Regions from separate parts of the Stenotrophomonas sp. KH_052 genome, predicted to be linked through region 2. Evidence: riboswitches for the same ligand, from Rfam matches in the RefSeq annotation. Region 2 holds a riboswitch; the other holds the start of a gene.

Region 1 (4,306 bases), 1.1 Mb from region 2:
TGAGGTACGACCCCAGAGTGGTGGTGAACGTATCGAAGATGAATCCGGTCGGGCCCAGCACCAGTACGGTGGCCGCAAGAAGCGCGGCCAGCGCAAGGTTGAAGTTGGACAGCCACTTCACCCCGCGCTCGACACCGCTGGCGGTGGAGGCCATGTACAGCACGAACGCGATGGCGATGATGGTCAGCTGCAGTGGCACACCCGCGTGCAGGCCGAACACGCGTTCCATGCCGGCAGCGATCTGGATGGTGCCGAAGCCCAGCGTGGTGGCAACGCCAATCGCGGTGGCCACGACCGCGGCGATGTTGACCACGCGTCCGATCCAGCCACGATGGTGGCGGCCGATGATCGGTTGCAGCATGTCACTGACCAGTCCACGGCCATTGCGGTTGAACTGGAACCAGGCCATCGCCAGGCCGATCAGCGCGTAGATTGCCCATGGATGCAGGCCCCAATGGAAGAACGCATAGCGCATCGAAGCCCGCGCCGCGTCCATGCTCTGCGGTGCAAGGCCTTCCGGAGGCTTGGTGAAGTGGGAAATCGGCTCGGCGGCGCCCCAGAACACCAGGCCGATGCCCATGCCGGCGGCGAACAGCATCGACATCCAGCTGGCGCGCGAGAACTCCGGCTCGGCATCTTCACCGCCGATGCGCAGGTTGCCGAAGCGACCGAATGCCAGGTACATCAGGAAAGTCAGCGCCAGGAACACGACCAGAAGATAGAGCCAGCCGACACTGCGGATGACATCGGCGAGTACCGACTGAACGACGGTATTGAACGGGCCGGGCGCGAAGCCAGCCAGCAGCACCAGCAGCAGAACGAGTGCGATGGAAACGCGAAACACCATGAAGGAGCTTCTCCGATCAAGGGATTGAGGGGAGCGAGCAGAGCTTGCTGCGAGGGGGCCGGCGGCATGCAGCACGAACCGGGCAGGAGCCGCGAAGGCGGCAAAGGAAACATCGGCCGCAGCGGCACGATGCGCGTGCACGTTACTGAATGCGATGTCACGGTTCTGTTAATGCCGATGGAGCAGCGCCACGCCATGCATGGATGAACGGCCATGAGCTGCAGTGCGTTCTATGCTTTAATGCACGGCAAGAAGCGGGGGTACCGCGGCCATGTGGCCACGGTTGAGACAGTCCCTTGGAACCTGATCCGGCTCATACCGGCGTAGGGAAGCTTTGCAGTGCAGCCATGCCCGGACTCCGCCCAAGGACCGTCCGGATGCGGCCGCAGTGCGCCGCCGCTTCGTCCCTGACCTTCCTGGACGATGCCCGATGAACGCACAGCTCTCCGCCCTGCAGCAACAGGCCCAGCAACTCTCTGAATCCGTGACCCGGCCCATTCCCGGTTCGCGCAAGATCCACGTGCCCGGTTCACGCCCGGATCTGCAGGTGCCGATGCGCGAGATCGCGCTGACCCGCACGCCGACCTTGTTCGGCGGAGAAGAGAATGCACCGGTGACCGTTTACGACACGTCGGGCCCGTACACCGACCCGGAGGTGCGCATCGATCTGTCCGCTGGTTTGCCGGCACTGCGTCGCGGCTGGGTGGAAGAACGCGGTGATACCGAGCGGCTGGAAGGACTGAGTTCTTCGTTCGGTCGCGATCGCGAGCATGACCCGAAGCTCGATGCGGTGCGCTTCCCCGCGCGCAGCCTGCCGCGCCGTGCGCGCGCAGGTGCCAACGTCACCCAGATGCATTACGCGCGCCGCGGCATCATCACCCCGGAAATGGAATTCGTCGCGATCCGCGAGAACCAGCGGCTGGAAGCGATCCGCGATGCCGGCCTGTTGCAGCAGCATCCGGGCGAGGCGTTCGGCGCTTCGATCCAGAAGATCATCACGCCGGAGTTCGTGCGCGATGAAATCGCGCGCGGCCGTGCGGTGCTGCCCAACAACATCAACCATCCGGAAAGTGAGCCGATGATCATCGGCCGTAACTTCCTGACCAAGATCAACGCCAACATCGGCAACAGCGCGGTGTCCTCCGGCATTGCCGAAGAGGTGGAGAAGCTGGTGTGGGCGATCCGCTGGGGCGGCGACACGGTGATGGACCTGTCCACCGGCAAGCACATCCACGAGACCCGCGAGTGGATCATCCGCAACTCGCCGGTGGCGATCGGTACCGTGCCGATCTACCAGGCGCTGGAGAAAGTCGACGGCCGCGCCGAAGCACTGACCTGGGAGATCTTCCGCGACACCCTGATCGAGCAGGCCGAGCAGGGCGTGGACTACTTCACCATCCACGCCGGCGTGCTGCTGCGCTACGTGCCGCTCACCGCCAAGCGGGTCACCGGCATCGTCAGCCGCGGCGGCTCGATCATGGCCAAGTGGTGCCTGGCGCACCACAAGGAGAACTTCCTCTACACCCACTTCGAAGACATCTGCGAAATCATGAAGGCCTACGACGTGACCTTCTCGCTGGGTGATGGGCTGCGCCCGGGCTGCATCGCCGATGCCAACGACGCCGCGCAGTTCGGTGAGCTGGAGACACTGGGCGAACTGACGAAGATCGCCTGGAGGCACGACGTGCAGACCATGATCGAAGGCCCCGGCCATGTGCCGATGCAGCTGATCAAGGAGAACATGGACAAGCAGCTGCGCGAGTGTGGTGAAGCGCCGTTCTATACGCTGGGCCCGCTGACCACCGATATCGCACCCGGCTACGACCACATCACCAGCGCGATCGGCGCGGCGATGATCGGCTGGTTCGGCACCGCCATGCTCTGCTATGTCACGCCGAAGGAGCATCTGGGCCTGCCCAACCGCCAGGACGTGCGCGACGGCATCATGGCCTATCGCATCGCCGCGCATGCGGCCGATCTGGCCAAGGGCCATCCGGGCGCGCAGGTGCGCGACAACGCGCTGAGCAAGGCGCGTTTCGAGTTCCGGTGGGAAGACCAGTTCCACCTTGGCCTGGATCCTGAGAAGGCCAAGGAGTTCCACGACGAGACACTGCCCAAGGACGCGCACAAGCTGGCCCACTTCTGTTCGATGTGCGGTCCGCACTTCTGTTCGATGAAGATCACCCAGGACGTGCGCGAGTACGCCGAGTCGGGCATGAAGGAAAGGTCGGAGGCATTCCGTGCCGCCGGTGCCGAGGTCTATCACCAGGGCTGATCCCGCCCAGGTAGCGCCGGGCCATGCCCGGCGACGTGGGGGTTCAGGACAGCCGCCGGGCATGGCCCGGCGCTACCGGAGCCTCACATCCATCCCGGCTATCCTCGCCGCATCGCCCAGGGGAAAAGGACGCCATGCCCGTTGCCGTGACCACCCGCTGGCTGGCCATCGCCCGCCGCCATCCGTCTGCATGGCTGCTGGGCGCGCAACTGCTGGCGGTAGTCCTGTATCCGGCGCTGGATGACACTGCTGGGGGGCGCGCGGCCTTGGGCATGTTCGGCATGGCGGTACTCGGCCTGGCGCTGTGGGTGGTCCAGCGCAGCCCGCTGGGCACCTGGCTGGCGCTGCTGCTGGCCATTCCCTCGGTGGTGTTCTCGCTGGCCGGCGCACTGCTGGACCGTACTGCCCTGTTGACCACTGCGCAGTTGCTGGAAAGCCTGCTGTATTTCTATACGGCGGGGGCCCTGATCGCCTACATGCTGCAGGACCATAAAGTCACCCGCGATGAACTGTTTGCTGCTGGAGCAACCTTCACACTGCTGGCCTGGGCCTTCGCATTCACCTTCGCGGTCTGCCAGCAGTGGTATCCGGGCAGTTTCCAGGGCACTGGCGGTGGCGCGCAGCGGACGTGGATGGAGCTTCTTTATCTGAGCTTCAGCTTGTTGTCCGGAGTGGGTTTGAGCGACGTGGTGCCGCTGCACCCGCAAGCGCGGGCACTGGTGATGCTTGAGCAGTTCGCAGGCGTTATGTACGTGGCGCTTGTCGTATCGAGATTGGTCGGTCTGACCATGCTTCGGCGCATGTGAAAATGAACGCCAGATAAAAATTTCGCGCCCAAGAGGGCGCGAATAGTGAAGCAGATTATGTGAATGCGTCGGCGAGAGAGAGCCTGAGTGTCGACCCCGTCATAGGCGGGGTAACCGGCTTAGGCTAATATCCGGGGGCGATATTGTTTTTGCGGTATGCGCCGATGCTTTGTGCGGAATCTGGCTTTTCGATGGCCCTGTCCAGGGACGGTAGGGGCGGTATTGCTGGTGAACCCTGCCCAGACCCCGTCCCTACTGTATAGCGGAAGATGAACAGCAGCGAATTCCTGCCCGTCGAGGCCGACCGTATCCAGGTTGGCGACTGCGTCATCACCTTGTCCTCGCGAGAGGTCGAGGTCGAAGGCGCACGTCGACCTC
Region 2 (4,306 bases):
CAGGGCAAGCCTGCGGCCGAGCACAAGGCCGCTGCCACGCCGCACGCCGAACTGTACAAGCAGGGCGCGCACAGCGAGGGCGTGCGCAAGGTGCAGGAGCAGCTGGGCCATCTCGGCTACGTCGGTGCCGACGGCAAGCCGCTGGTCGAGGATGGCCGCTTCGGCCGCAACACCGACGCGGCGGTGCGCCAGCTGCAGAAGGACAACGGCCTGGTCGCCGACGGCATTGTCGGGGCAAAGACGCTGGACGCGATCAGGGACGCCCGCGAGCGACCGCTGCTGAACGACGAACGGCACCCGCGCAATCCGCTGTTCATCCAGGCCAGCAAGGGCTTGGAGCTGATGCCGGCCGGCACCTTCAAGGACCGCCACGCGCTGGAAAGCGCCGCCGCGGCACTGACCAAGGAGGCGCATGCCGCCGGCCTGCAGCGCATCGACTCGGTGGTGCCCAGCCCGAACGGTGAGCGCCTGTTCGCCGTGCAGGGCACCATCGGCGACCCCGCCGCCAACCGCGTGGCGGTGGAGACCCGTGCTGCCAGCGAGCAGAGCCTGGCTCTCAGCAGCGGTGCCGTGCAGGGCGCGCCGAACGTGCTGCACCAGCAGCAGGAGACGCAGCAGGAGCAGGCCCGGCAGGCGCAGAAAGCGATGGGCGTCTAGGCCCGCAGCGCCTTGCAGACCGGGAAAGGGCCACGCCATGCGTGGCCCTTTCCTTATCTGCCAGCTGAGCGGCCGGGGCCGCTTTCAGCCTTGCTTCATGCCGCCTGCCGCTAGATGAATGCGCAAGCCGCACGGTGGACCAGGCAATGTTCCGGCAATGTTGGAACGCCAGCGTGGACATCACGGCAGCCGGGGCGCCCCGCGCTCTCCCTGCCCAGCGTGGCATGCACCTCACAGGAGAACGAACATGCTCAGTACTTCCGCACTCAGCTTCCGTGGTCTGGCGATGGCCCTGGCACTGGTGGCCGGTGTCGCCGTGGTCAGCGATGCCAGCGCGATGTCGAGGAAGGACAAGCGCACCCTGGTCGGCGCCGTGGTCGGTGGCGTGGCCGGCAACCTGCTCTCCAACGGTGATCCCGCTGCCACTGTCGGCGGTGCCGTGGCCGGCGGCGCGATCGGCAACCTGACCACCTCCGACCGCCGCGACCGTCGCTACTACGACAATCGCCGTTACGACGACCGCTACGATCGCCGTTACGACCGTGGTTACTACCGCAGCGGCTACTACGACCGTGGCGACGACCGTCGCTGGCAGCGCGAGCGCTACTACGACAACCGCTACTACCACGACCGCGGTCGCCATCGCGGCTGGTAAGCAGCGCGGCATCCCCCATGCCGATGCACGGACGGGCGGGTCGATGATCCGCCCGTTTGCGTTGCGGGCGGCCATGGCGTTGAATGCGCAGCCTTGGATGTGACTTTCCCCACTGGGGCTGCGGCATGACTTCTTCCTCCCACCGCGTGCAGGGCCTCAACAACGACGAGGTTGCTGCCGACTGGCCGCCGATCAGCGCCGCAGACCTCGCGTGGCTGCGCCAGCGCTTTCCGCAGCTGGATGCGGACAGCCACCCGCACTGGCACAGTCCTCGGCCACTGTCGGCCGCTGCCATCGTCAATGGCACGCGCGGACCGGTGTTCATCAAGCGCCACCACCACAGCGTGCGCAGCGCCGCCTGCCTGGAAGAAGAACACCACTTCATCGCCCATCTCGCTGCCGCCGGCGTACCGGTTGTGCAGGTGCTGGCGGCAACCGATGGCCACACCGCGGTCGAGCACGGCGAATGGACCTTCGAGCTGCATGCCGTGGGCGTGGGCGAGGACCTGTACCGCGATGCCGCGTCGTGGTCGTTGCTGACCGATGTCGCGCAGGCCCGCGAAGCCGGCCGCATGCTGGCCGAGCTGCACCGTGCCGCCGCCAGCTATCACGCGCCACAGCGCAGTACCCATCTGCTGGTTGCACGCGACGACCTCATCCGCGCCAACGATCCGATCGCGGCCATCAAGGCGGGGCTGCACGAGCGCCCCGGGCTGGCCCGCTATCTCGCGCGCATTCCCTGGGAAGCGCAGCTGCAGCGCGACGTGCTGCCGTGGCACACCGGCCTGGCCGAACGCCTGCGCGACGAACCGCGACTATGGGCGCACAACGACTGGCATGTCTCCAACCTGCTGTGGCGCAACGGACAGGTCAGCACCGTGCTGGATTTCGGCCTGGCCTCGCCCACCAGCGCCCTGTTCGACCTCGCCACCGCGATCGAGCGCAACGCAGTGGCGTGGCTGGAACTGGAGCGCGGCATGGAGGCGGTGCGCATCGATGTCGCGCTGGCCCTGATCGACGGCTACCGCAAGGTGCTGCCATTGTCGGCAGCACGCGTGCAGCTGCTGGCCGACCTGCTGCCGATGGTGCATTTCGACTTCGCACTATCCGAAGTGGAGTATTTCGAAGGCATCACCGGCTCCACCGCAAACGCGGATGTGGCCTGGCAGCCGTTCATGCTGGGGCACCCGGCGTGGTTCCACAGCGCGCCGGGACAGGCACTGCTGCAGGCGTTGCGCGCAGCGGCGTGACCCGGGTGGCGCACCGTCCGGGTCAGATCCCTTTCCTGCGGAAAGGGATCTGACCCCGCAGCCTGAAGAGCACCCACTCGCAAATCCGTACCATTTGTAGTGAAATGGTCACCTGAAGCGGGGGTGCCTGGATCTGCCAGGCTGAGAGAGTCCCTTGGAACCTGATCCGGTTTGCACCGGCGTAGGGAGCTTTGAGCCGCAGCCACACCCCCGTCATGGGCCGGTGCACCTGCGCGCCGTCGCTTCGTCTCCCTTGTTGTCCGAAGACGAACCGAATGAACCGCTGCCTGCGCCCCACCCTGCTCTCCCTCGCCCTCTGCGCCGCGCTGCCGCTGCATGCCAGCGAGGCCGATGCATCTCCCGATGCGGCTGCCACTGGTGCCGAACGCTCGCCGACCGAACTGGCGGCAGTGCGCGTGCAGGCCGGCAAGCCGAAGGCCGATACCTCGCGCGTGAACGCCTTCGGTGGTGGTTCCTGGAAGGAGATGCCGGCGTCGGTGAACGTGCTTGAGCGCGACTACCTCGACCGCCGCCAGCTGCGTTCGCTGTCCGAGCTGGCCAGCAACGATGCCTCGCTGGGCGATGCGTACGCGCCGGTCGGCTACTACCAGAACATCGCCATCCGCGGCTTCGCACTGGACGCCGCCACCGGCTACCGCTTCAACGGCCTGTCCATCGCCGGCGAACAGCGCCTGGCGCTGGAGAACGTGCAGTCGGTTGAGATCCTCAAGGGTGAAGCTGGCCTGGCTGCAGGCGTGATGGCACCCGGCGGCATCATCAACTACATCGGCAAGCGACCGGCCGAAGTGCGCACGGTCACCCTCGGCACCGATTCGGAAGGCTCGCGCTACGCCGCCGTCGATGTCGGCCACTGGATCACCCCGCGTTTCGGCCTGCGCCTGAATGCCGCATGGGATGCCAGCAATTCCTATGTCGAGCACGCCGATGGCCGTCGCAACTTCTATTCGCTGGCCGCCGACTGGCTGATCGGCGAACGCGGCAAGCTGGAAGTGGATGCCAACTACCAGACCAGTTCGCAGCGCTCGGTGTCGGGCTACCAGCTGCTGGGCGCGCGCGAGCTGCCGCACGGCGTGGATCGCGAATTCCTGCTCGGCTACCAGCCGTGGCAGCGCCCGGTGGATATCGCCAGCACCAACATCACCGCGTTGCACACCTACGACTTCAACGATGCCTGGCAGTCGCGCGTCTCGGTCGGCCACAGCCGCTCGGTGATCGATGACAACGTCGCCTTCGCCTATGGCTGCTACTACGCCACGCAGTGCGCCGATGGCAGCGTGCCGGGCAACTACTTCGCGCCCAATGGCGACTACGACGTCTACGACTACCGCAGCCCGGACGACACCCGCCGCAACCAGCAGGCCCGTGCCGAGCTGCGTGGCCGCTTCGAGACCGGCAGCGTCGGCCACCAGCTGACCCTCGGTGCCGATTACTTCCGCCGCACCGTGGACAAGCGCCCGAGCGTCAACGAGTACGTCGGCACCAGCAACATCCACGATGCGCAGGTGCCGGTGTTCGAACCGTCGCCGAAGATGCCCGGCCCCTCCGCACGACGCCTGGACAGCCGCCAGACCGCGTTCTTCGCGCTGGACCGGATGAGCTTCGGTGATGACTGGCAGTGGCTGGCCGGCGGCCGCTTCGTGCGCCTGGACGAGCGTGCCTACGACAAGCGTGGTACCCCGCAGCGGCACAGCCGCCTGTCGCGTTTCCTGCCGCAGACCGCCGT

What was found. Region 2 has a riboswitch for thiamine pyrophosphate ahead of AC3ITW_RS00720 (TonB-dependent siderophore receptor). Riboswitches for the same ligand answer to the same signal wherever they lie in the genome.
Region 1: it holds a riboswitch for thiamine pyrophosphate, as region 2 does, so the genes downstream of both, thiC (phosphomethylpyrimidine synthase ThiC) here and AC3ITW_RS00720 (TonB-dependent siderophore receptor) in region 2, are expected to answer to the same signal.

Annotation. Positions count from the first base shown of each region.
Region 1 covers NZ_CM174475.1:3,953,779-3,958,084, reverse strand. Annotated here, with positions in the region: gene AC3ITW_RS18150 (BCCT family transporter) at 1-847, opposite strand, end outside; gene AC3ITW_RS18145 (hypothetical protein) at 914-1,054, shown strand; TPP riboswitch at 1,094-1,195, shown strand; gene thiC (phosphomethylpyrimidine synthase ThiC) at 1,278-3,122, shown strand; gene AC3ITW_RS18135 (ion channel) at 3,257-3,928, shown strand; gene AC3ITW_RS18130 (winged helix-turn-helix domain-containing protein) at 4,198-4,306, shown strand, end outside.
Region 2 covers NZ_CM174475.1:176,406-180,711, reverse strand. Annotated here, with positions in the region: gene AC3ITW_RS00735 (XVIPCD domain-containing protein) at 1-657, shown strand, start outside; gene AC3ITW_RS00730 (glycine zipper 2TM domain-containing protein) at 905-1,312, shown strand; gene AC3ITW_RS00725 (phosphotransferase enzyme family protein) at 1,438-2,562, shown strand; TPP riboswitch at 2,672-2,767, shown strand; gene AC3ITW_RS00720 (TonB-dependent siderophore receptor) at 2,838-4,306, shown strand, end outside.